3 regions of the Streptomyces sp. NBC_00690 genome follow, and region 2 is predicted to be linked to each of the others. Evidence: riboswitches for the same ligand, from Rfam matches in the RefSeq annotation. Region 2 holds a riboswitch; each other region holds the start of a gene.

Region 1 (3,258 bases), 4.4 Mb from region 2:
GCCGTGGGCGACGGGGGGTGGATCGCCGCAGACGCGGGTCACCCGGAAGCTGCCGTCGGGGGTGGCGAGGGCATCGACCCGGTCTCCCGGGGGGCGTCCGCAACGGCGTTCGCAGCCGGACCAGTAGACGGGGAGTTGGGTGAACCTCCCTGCTGTGGAAGGGAGTTCCCATGAGACCACGGCCTCGGCCATGGCGCGGACGTCGGCCGAGGACTTGGCGCATCCGGGCATGCCGATGCAGGCGCCGACACCGTTCCAGGGGGAGTCGGCCGTGGTGATCAGCCCGGTGGCGGCCAGTTCGTCGAGGGCGCTGCCGGCCTGGTCGCCTGGCATGCCGGTGACGATCACTCCGCGCCAGGGGGTGAGGCGCAGTTCGCCGTCGGGCGTCTTCCGGGCGGTGCTGGTCAGCCGTTCCCACTGGGGGCCGGTGAGGCGGCCGAGGGGGGCGCCGATGGAGAGCGCGGCCGGGGAGGTGGCGGCGGGGGCGCTGGGGCGGATGGCCTCAGCTGGGCCGCTCGGGCCGCGCGGGATGCACAGAAGGGACGGGAGGGATGGGAGAGACGGGAAAGATACGGAGGGCGGCGTGGGCGGGACGGGCGGGGTGGGAGTCGGTCGGGGGTCCGGTGGGGTGACGATTCCGTACGGGGGCGGGGTGGCGGTCTCTCGCCGGGGGTGCCGTCGGATGCCCGTCAGGGGGATGCCCGCCTTCGCGAGCCGTGCCAGGGTCCCTTCCCGCAGTCGTGCGCCGGTGTCAGGGAGGTCCCGTACGCGCCAGACCTTGGCCTCGGGTGTGAGATCGGCCGCATCCAGGAACGTTTCAGCACAGAGCAGCGCGGCCCGTGGAGCATCGTCCGAACGGGACAGCAGCAGTACGTCATCGCTGTCCCCGATCCGCAGTCCGGCGCCACCGTCGTGGTCCCTCGCGGTCCGTCCGGATGTCCCGGCGGCCAGCAGGGTCACATCCGCGCGCAGGGCGTCCACGTCCCCGCGTCCGTCGTCCAGGGCGAACAGGAAACGCCCCGACAGGGCCGCCGCCCGAGCGCTGGCGCAGAGCAGTTCGTCCAGTGCCCTCAACCAACCCCGTACGCCGGGCCCCGAGCCGCTTCCGTCCAGTCCGTCCAGTCCGGCCAGGGGCGAGGCCACGACGTTGCGCACCCGCTCATGGGTCGCGGACGGCAACAGCCCTGCATTTCCCAGGAGCTGGGCCAACTCTCCGCCGCACTGCTCGCCGAGTCCGCGCAACTGCACATTGCCCCGGGAGGTGAGGTGCAGTTCGCCGTCGCCCAGCCGTCTGGCCGCCGTCAGCAGTGCCTCGGCCTGCGCCGGGCGCAGCACACCCCCGGGTATCCGGATCCGGGCCAGTGCGCCGTCGTCCGCCCGGTGCAGCCGCAGGGAACCGGGGCAGGCGTCACCGCGCACCCCGGAGGGGGTCGTACCGGTGGCGCCGGCTTGGGCCGGGCGGGGTGAGGTGGGCATGTCGGCGAGCATACCGACCAGCCACGACCGTCATTTGGGACGGTATGAGCCACACCAGTAAGACGGTATGAACCGCACCGAAAAGGCGACCCTTACTATTTCGGGGACGGGCCACCCGGTCCGGCAACGCAGAAGGCGACAGCGGAGGAAGCCCGGTGTGAATCCGGCGCGGTCCCGCCACTGTGAGCCGGCCGGACGAAGGCAGTCGTCGGGGCGGCGAGTCAGGAACTCCCGTCGTCCGACACTGCCCGGGGCGTGGACACCCCGAGGAAGGCCCGATGCCGTATGCCGCACGCACCGAAGACCCCTTCTACCGATGGACCGGCCAGCCCCCCGAACCCCCCGGGCGACGCACCCGACATCGTCCTGTTGTCGACGTCCGACACCGATCTGCTCAGTGCCCGAGCCGCCGGTGGACCGGTCGGCTTCCGCTATGCCAACCCTTCCCGCACCGCCCTCGACGACCTGCCCGCGCTGCTCGAAGGCGCCGGGCTGGTCGTCGTACGACTGCTGGGCGGGGTGCGTGCCTGGGAGGACGGACTCGACCGGATCCGGGCCAGCGGTCTGCCGCTGGTGGTCCTCACCGGTGAACAGGCGCCCGACGCACAGTTGATGGCCGCCTCCACCGTCCCCATCGGCATCGCCGCCGAAGCCCACGCCTATCTCGCCCACGGCGGCCCGGCCAACCTGGAGCAGTTGGCGCGATTCCTCTCCGACACCGTCCTGCTCACCGGCCACGGTTTCGACCCGCCGGCACCCGCACCCTCCTGGGGGCGGCTGGAGCGCACGTCCGCTGCCGGGGACGGCCCCACCATCGCCGTCCTCTACTACCGCGCCCACCACATGAGCGGAAACACCGCGTTCGTGGACACCCTGTGCGGTGCGATCGAGGCGGCGGGCGGCCGGGCGCTGCCGCTGTACGTGGCCTCGTTGCGGGCGCCGGAGCCCGAGTTGATCGAGGAGTTGCGGGCGGCCGAGACGATCGTGACGACCGTGCTCGCAGCCGGTGGCACCCGGCCAGCCGAGGCGTCCGCCGGCGGTGACGACGAGTCCTGGGACGCGGGTGCGCTCACCTCGCTCGACGTACCGATCCTCCAGGCCCTGTGTCTCACCGGATCGCGCGCCGACTGGGAGGAGAACGACGAGGGCGTGTCCCCGCTGGACGCGGCCAGTCAGATCGCGGTGCCCGAGTTCGACGGGCGGTTGATCACCGTGCCGTTCTCCTTCAAGGAGATCGACGCCGATGGGCTGCCGGCCTATGTCGCCGACCCGGAACGCGCCGCCAGGGTGGCGGGGATCGCCGTGCGGCACGCCAGGCTGCGCCGCATACCCGCCGCGGACAAGCGCCTTGCGCTGGTCCTGTCCGCCTATCCCACCAAGCACTCGCGCATCGGCAACGCGGTCGGGCTCGACACCCCCGCGAGTGCGGTCGCGCTGCTGCGGCGACTGCGCACCGAAGGCTACGACTTCGGCACCGAGGACGTGCCCGGGCTGGCGTCCGGCGACGGTGACGAGCTGATCCGGGCCCTGATCAACGCGGGCGGGCACGACCGGGAGTGGCTCACCGAGGAGCAGTTGGCCCGCAACCCGGTCCGCATCCCCGCGGCGGACTACCGGCGCTGGTACGCCACCCTCCCCGAGGAGCTGCGCACCGCCGTGGAGGAGCACTGGGGGCCGCCGCCCGGTGAGATGTTCGTGGACCGGTCGCGCAATCCGGAGGGCGACATCGTCCTCGCCGCCCTGCGGCACGGCAATCTGCTGGTCGTCATCCAGCCGCCGCGC
Region 2 (3,258 bases):
GCGGTGCGCAGCGGGAGTGTTTCGCGCAGTGCGGGTTCGTCGACCTGGATGACGGAGGTGCCTGCGGCTTCGAGGTCGTTGACTTCGTCGCGGAGGGCGAGGGCGACTTGGCGGGCGGTGTCGCCGAGGGGTTGGTCGTCGCGGACGAAGGACCAGGCGAGCATGGTGACCGGGCCGGTGAGCATTCCCTTGACGGGTCGTTCGGTCAGGGACTGGGCGTAGGAGGTCCAGCGGACCGTCATCGGTGCGGGGCGGGAGATGTCTCCGGCCAGGACGGGCGGCCGGACGTAGCGGGTGCCGTAGGACTGGACCCAGCCGTGTTGGGTGGCGAGGTAGCCGGTGAGCTGCTCGGCGAAGTACTGGACCATGTCGTTGCGTTCGGCCTCGCCGTGGACGAGGACGTCGATGCCGGCCTTCTCCTGGAAGGCGAGGACGTCACGGATCTCGTCTTTGATGCGCTCTTCGTAGCCGGCGGTGTCGATGCGCCCGGCGCGAAGATCGGCACGGGCGGTGCGCAGTTCGTTGGTCTGGGGGAACGATCCGATGGTGGTGGTCGGCAGCAGGGGCAGCTGAAGGTGTGCGCGCTGCGCGATGGTTCGTTCGGCGTAGGGCTGGGAGCGGCGGCCGTCGGTGTCGGTGATGGCGGCGGTACGGGCGCGGACGGCGGGGCTGTGGGTGAGGGCGGAGTTGGTGCGGGAGGCGAGATCGGCCCGGTTGGCGGCGAGTTCGGCCGTGATGGCGTCGGTGCCCTGGGCGAGTCCCTTGGCGAGGGTGACGATCTCGGTGGTCTTCTGTCGGGCGAAGGCGAGCCAGCGGACGATCTGTGGGTCGATGTCACCTTCCGCGTCGGCGTCCAGCGGGACGTGGAGCAGGGAGCAGGAGGCTGCCACGTCGACGTGGTCCGCGAGGCCGAGGAGGGTGCCGAGGGTGGCGAGGGACTTCTCGTAGTCGTTGATCCAGATGTTGCGGCCGTTGACCACTCCGGCGACCAGGCGCTTGCCGCGGAGTCCGCCGGCGGCGGCGAGGTCGTCGAGGTTGCCTGCGGCCCGCTCGGTGAAGTCGAGTGCGAGGCCGTCGACGGGCGCCTTGGCGAGGACGGAGAGCGCCTGCCCGAGGCGGTCGAAGTAGGAGGCGACCAGCAGCTTGGGCCGGTCGGTGAGTGCGCCGAGATCACGGTAGGCGCGGGCGGCGGCGTTCAGGTCAGCCGGGGTGCGGTCCTGGACGAGGGCGGGTTCGTCGAGTTGCACCCATTCCGCGCCGGCCGCACGCAGGTCGGCGAGGACCTCCGCATAGACGGGCAACAGCCGATCCAGCAGGGTCAGCGGTTCGAAGTCGGTGGCGACCCCGGGCGCGGGCTTGGCCAGGAGGAGGTAGGTGATGGGTCCGACGAGGACCGGCCGGGCGTTGAGGCCGAGTGACTGGGCTTCCTTCAGCTCGGCCACCTGCTTGGTGGAGTCGGCCGTGAAGACGGTGTCGGGGCCGAGTTCGGGGACCAGGTAGTGGTAGTTGGTGTCGAACCACTTGGTCATTTCCAGTGGTGCAACGTCCTGGGTGCCGCGTGCCATGGCGAAGTAGCCGTCGAGTGGGTCCGCCGTGACGGCGTCCCGGTGGCGGGCGGGGACCGCACCGACCATGACGCTGGTGTCCAGCACATGGTCGTAGTAGGAGAAGTCGCCGGTCGGTACTTCGTGGACGCCGGCGTCGGACAATTGCTGCCAGTTCGCCCGACGAAGACCAGCCGCCGTTTCCTGGAGGGCGTCGGCGGTGACGCGGCCCTTCCAGTAGCCCTCGATGGCCTTCTTCAGTTCCCGATTGGGCCCCTGGCGGGGGTAGCCGTACACGGTGGCTCGTGCTGCCGCGGCTGCGGACTGCGCTGTCACAGAACTCTCCTTCGCGAGATGTCTCCTGCAATCCCGGGACGGGATGAGAACGCGAAGGGGTGACAGACCCGGCGGACCAAAGGTGCGCACTGCGCGCGGTGGTCCACCTGATACGCACTCCCCTCAGACTATGTCTGAGGGTGCCCACAACCCGCCCACGAGGTCACCGGGATACCGCGTACGAGTGGGTCGTACGCGGACAGCGGGCAGGTCTTCGGACTCGTGGGCACGCCTACCGGTCTCCCGGCGGGCACCTATTGGCCGTCGCTTCCCAGAACCGTTGCCCGGATCCAGTGCGTATGACGGCGGTCGTTCCCACTCACCGCTGCGGGGCAGTCCCGGATTCCCACCGGGTTCCCTCTTACGACGCGCCTACCTGGAGGGCAGAGCGAACCAGCTGCACCCGCCACCTTAGAGGGATCAGTCGGCGTCGGACAGTAGCGCCCACATTCCGGACGGTGATATGAGACACGGATGGAGCAGGGTGGAAACGGCCCGACCTGCCCGGAGCCGTGCGCCAGCTCGCTTCCCCCGCGGTTTCCCGCGATGGCCACCGCCACCCGAGCAACAAGTCGACCGGATGGACCAACCGAAGGGGTCCCGTCGGATGAACTCTTCACCGAGTCCACCGCTTGGCCCTGGAATCGCGAGGAGGCCGGCGACGAGATCGATCGCCCGCTTCGACAGCGCGGGGCGGAACTGTTGGACGACATCCTGAGGGCGCTGGGCAAGCTGATTTCTTGTCCCAGATTCATCAACTCTCGCCGATTTCCCCTGGCGTGGCGGCCGGAACGATTGACGCAGGCTCCAGGTCCGAGAGGCGAATCACCATCGCCTATGGGAAAATGGGCGCAGGAGGTTGCGATGATTCCATCGCGAGTGAACTGAACTCCCTCACCGCGAGGCTTCCCTGTCCAGTCAATGGTGGTGGGAACGATCGCGTCTCCATCGTCTGCACGATCTTCCCTTGCGCCCCGTCTTCGTTCGAGACGGGAGGACTCATATGTCTCTGTTCACCGGCGCCTACGCGAACCCGCTGGCATCGACCGCCCAACCGGCGATGCAGTCCGTCCTGAATGCCACTCGACAGACGCTGTCACTCGCGGGGGCTCCCAACGTCAACAATATGGCCCTGATCGTTGTTGCGCTCACAGGATTCCAGGGCACACTCGATCATCCCTGGGCGGCCCTCCGAGAGCAGGAGGAGCACTACTCGGGCAGCCTGCTGAAGATCGCCGCGATGTATGCGGCATTCGACCTGCGGGCGAGTGCCGACCAAGTGGCATCCTCCGGAGGCGGTTTGACCACCTGGCCCCAGATCGACGCAGCGCTCAAAGCGCAGTTCAATCCGGAAATCACTGCCCACACGCCTTCGCTG
Region 3 (3,258 bases), 5.6 Mb from region 2:
CGCAGCGCCTCCCTCGTGGTCGCGTCCCAGACACCGAGCCGCTTCAGCTCCTCCACCAGGTAGTTGTTGACCTGGAGGAACTCACCGGAGAGCGTCTCGCGCTTGAAGAGGTTGGAGACCTGGGGCTCGATGCACTCGTACACACCGGCGATGGAAGCGATGGTCGCGGTCGGGGCGATGGCGAGCAGCAGCGAGTTGCGCATGCCCGTCGTCGCGATCCGCTCCCGCAGGGCGGCCCAGCGCTCGGGCCAGTGCAGTTCGACGCCGTAGTGGTCCGGGTGCAGCACACCGCGGGCCGTACGGGTCTTCTCCCAGGCGGGGAAGGTGCCGTGGCGCTCGGCGAGTGCGCAGGACGCCTCATAGGCGGCGAGCATGATCCGCTCGGAGATCTGGGTGGAGAGGGCCCGGGCGGCGGGCGAGTCGAACGGCAGCTTCAGCTGGAAGAAGACGTCCTGGAGGCCCATGGCGCCGAGGCCGACCGGGCGCCAGCGCGCGTTGGAGCGGCCCGCCTGCTCGGTCGGGTAGAAGTTGATGTCCACCACGCGGTCGAGGAAGGTGACGGCGGTACGGACGGTCGAGTCCAGCCGCTCCCAGTCGACGGCGCCGTCGACGACGAAGGCACCGAGGTTGACCGAGCCCAGGTTGCACACGGCGGTCTCGCCGTCGTCGGTGACCTCAAGGATCTCCGTGCACAGGTTCGACGAGTGGACCGTGTGGCCCGGCTCGGCGGTCTGGTTGGCGGTGCGGTTGGCCGCGTCCTTGAAGGTCATCCAGCCGTTGCCGGTCTGCGCGAGGGTACGCATCATCCGCCCGTAGAGCTCTCGGGCGGGCATGGTCTTGCGGGCCAGGCCCTGGGCCTCCGCGCGCCGGTACACGGCGTCGAAGTCATCGCCCCACAGGTCGACGAGCTCGGGGACGTCGGACGGGGAAAACAGCGACCACTCACCGTCGGTGTCGACCCGCCGCATGAACTCGTCCGGCACCCAGTGGGCGAGGTTGAGGTTATGCGTGCGCCGGGCGTCCTCGCCGGTGTTGTCGCGCAGCTCCAGGAACTCCTCGATGTCCGCGTGCCAGGTCTCCAGATAGACGGCGGCAGCGCCCTTGCGTCGGCCGCCCTGGTTGACGGCGGCGACGGAGGCGTCCAACGTCTTCAGGAACGGCACGATCCCGTTGGAGTGCCCGTTGGTGCCGCGGATCAGAGAGCCGCGGGCACGGATGCGGGAGTACGAGAGCCCGATGCCGCCCGCGTGCTTGGAGAGCCGGGCGACCTGGTGGTAGCGGCCGTAGATCGAGTCCAGCTCGTCCAGGGGCGAGTCCAGCAGATAGCAGGACGACATCTGCGGGTGGCGGGTGCCCGAGTTGAACAGGGTGGGTGAGGACGGCAGGTAGTCCAGCCGGCTCATCAGCCGGTACAGCGCGGTGACCTCGTCGAGGGCGCGTACGGAGTCGTCCTCCGCCAGGCCGCAGGCGACGCGCAGCATGAAGTGCTGGGGCGTCTCGATGACCTGACGGGTGATGGGGTGCCGCAGCAGGTAGCGGCTGTAGAGGGTGCGCAGCCCGAAGTAGCCGAAGCGGTCGTCGGCCGTGGGGTCGAGGGTCGCGTCGAGGCGTTCGGCGTGGAGCGTCACGAACGCGGCGGTGCGGTTGGCGATCAGACCCTCGGTGTGGCCGACGGCGACGGACGCGGAGAAGCAGGATGCTCCCTGGCTCTCGGCCTCTTCGGCGATGGTGAGGGTCAGCAGCCGGGCGGCGAGCCGGGAGTACGCCGGGTCCTCGGAGATCAGTCCGGCGGCGGCATCGGTGGCGAGTCCACGGAGTTCGGCCGTGTCTGATCCGGCGTTCCGTCCGCGCAGCGCAGCGGCGGCGACCCGACCGGGGTCGGTGTCCGGCAGATCGGCGGTCAGATCGGTCAGGGTCCGCAGCAATGCGGTTCCCGGTCCGTCCTCGCCGTTCCGCGACGGGGGAACCTGCTGCGGCATCTGCTCGGAGATGTCGGCGGTGCCTGAAACCGGATCGGCAGGCGCGATGGTCACGTGGTGCTCTCCCTCGCTCGGCTCGCGGGCCGACGGGCGGGGAGGGCAGGGCCGCCCGAGCGCATGCCCGACTTGGGGCAGCACTGTGCGGCGTCCCCCGGCCCAACCGCGAGGCCCGGACGTCTGGGCACCCGGATCGGTTGAACCGGGCGCGCTGTCGGCAGTCGGCCGGACTCGTACAGGTACGACAAAGCGCACCACGACATACCGTTGCGGGACAGTTCCGGATTCGCACCGGATTCCTCTGCGACGACAGCGAGATGAGCATACATGTGGGGGGGCATGCTGGAAGTACCCCCCACATGTTGTGTCGTGGCGGAATGCGAGGGGGAAGCCGGGGCCCTTGCGGCGTAGGGGCTGTGGCCCTGGAAAGCCTGGGTTCGAGGGGTCGGTGACGGCCGTTCGACGGGTTCGCAGGGGCGTCGGCGGGGTTCTCAGGGACGGCCACGGGGCTTCTTGCCCACGGCATCGGGGTCACGGGCTCGGCGATGGTTCCTCGTTCCGTGGCGGTGCCCGTGCTTGGGTGCCGGGGCAGGAATCAGCGGGCACAGTGGGCACAGCGGACGCACGGACGGGTGCGTACGACCCCGTCGAATCCGGTGTGCGCGATCCGATGGGCGATCCGTGCCCACGCGTATCCGCGCGTGGGCGCAGGCCAGAAGCGCCCGGGTGCGCACGGAATGGGGACCGATCCGCGGAAGGCTGAGGGGTGGAGAAAGCCGCGCGGTGTGGAACGGCCCCGCTCAACCGACGCCATGACGCCATGACGCCATGAGAAGGCGACATGAAGGAGAGTGCGAATGGAGATACGAACGAGAGGAGCCGTCCGTCGATCACCAAGCCGGATGCCGAGCTGCCGGAGGGCGATGAAAGGCCCTGGTGGGACCGTGTCCGCAGGTGTCAGTGCTTCGACATGGACTTTCGGCACCCGGGCTTTCCCCTACATCGCGGGAATTCCCGTACGCATGGAGGGTTTCGAAGTGCCGGGCGGCAATGGGGGGCACCACGGCGGATAGCCGTTGTCGGCCACGTACCGTTCCACCGGAGAAATGCCGAAACCGCAAACCCGAAACCGCTCAACAGCGGATGGCTCGTGACCGGCGGTTCGACGCCGTTCACCAGCTGGGGACTCCCGGGCAAGGTCGCTTACCGCTGCGCCGATCGGCGATCTCGTGCGGATCGCACGAGGGGGCGGGAGGGCGCGGGGTCGTCGCGCGCTGGGAGG

Evidence for each region. A riboswitch is a leader RNA that binds a small molecule or an ion and turns the genes downstream of it on or off. The one in region 2 is predicted to bind cobalamin.
Region 1: linked by a shared signal. The riboswitch ahead of cobN (cobaltochelatase subunit CobN) and the one ahead of metE (5-methyltetrahydropteroyltriglutamate--homocysteine S-methyltransferase) in region 2 are both predicted to bind cobalamin.
Region 3: linked by a shared signal. The riboswitch ahead of OID54_RS25615 (ribonucleoside-diphosphate reductase subunit alpha) and the one ahead of metE (5-methyltetrahydropteroyltriglutamate--homocysteine S-methyltransferase) in region 2 are both predicted to bind cobalamin.

Annotation. Positions count from the first base shown of each region.
Region 1 is NZ_CP109009.1:4,612,608-4,615,865, forward strand. Features, by position in the region: gene OID54_RS20190 (cobalamin biosynthesis protein CobG) at 1-1,488, opposite strand, end outside; cobalamin riboswitch at 1,567-1,726, shown strand; gene cobN (cobaltochelatase subunit CobN) at 1,762-3,258, shown strand, end outside.
Region 2 is NZ_CP109009.1:230,223-233,480, forward strand. Features, by position in the region: gene metE (5-methyltetrahydropteroyltriglutamate--homocysteine S-methyltransferase) at 1-1,880, opposite strand, end outside; cobalamin riboswitch at 2,069-2,293, opposite strand; gene OID54_RS01130 (hypothetical protein) at 2,884-3,258, shown strand, end outside.
Region 3 is NZ_CP109009.1:5,806,635-5,809,892, forward strand. Features, by position in the region: gene OID54_RS25615 (ribonucleoside-diphosphate reductase subunit alpha) at 1-2,033, opposite strand, end outside; cobalamin riboswitch at 2,176-2,302, opposite strand.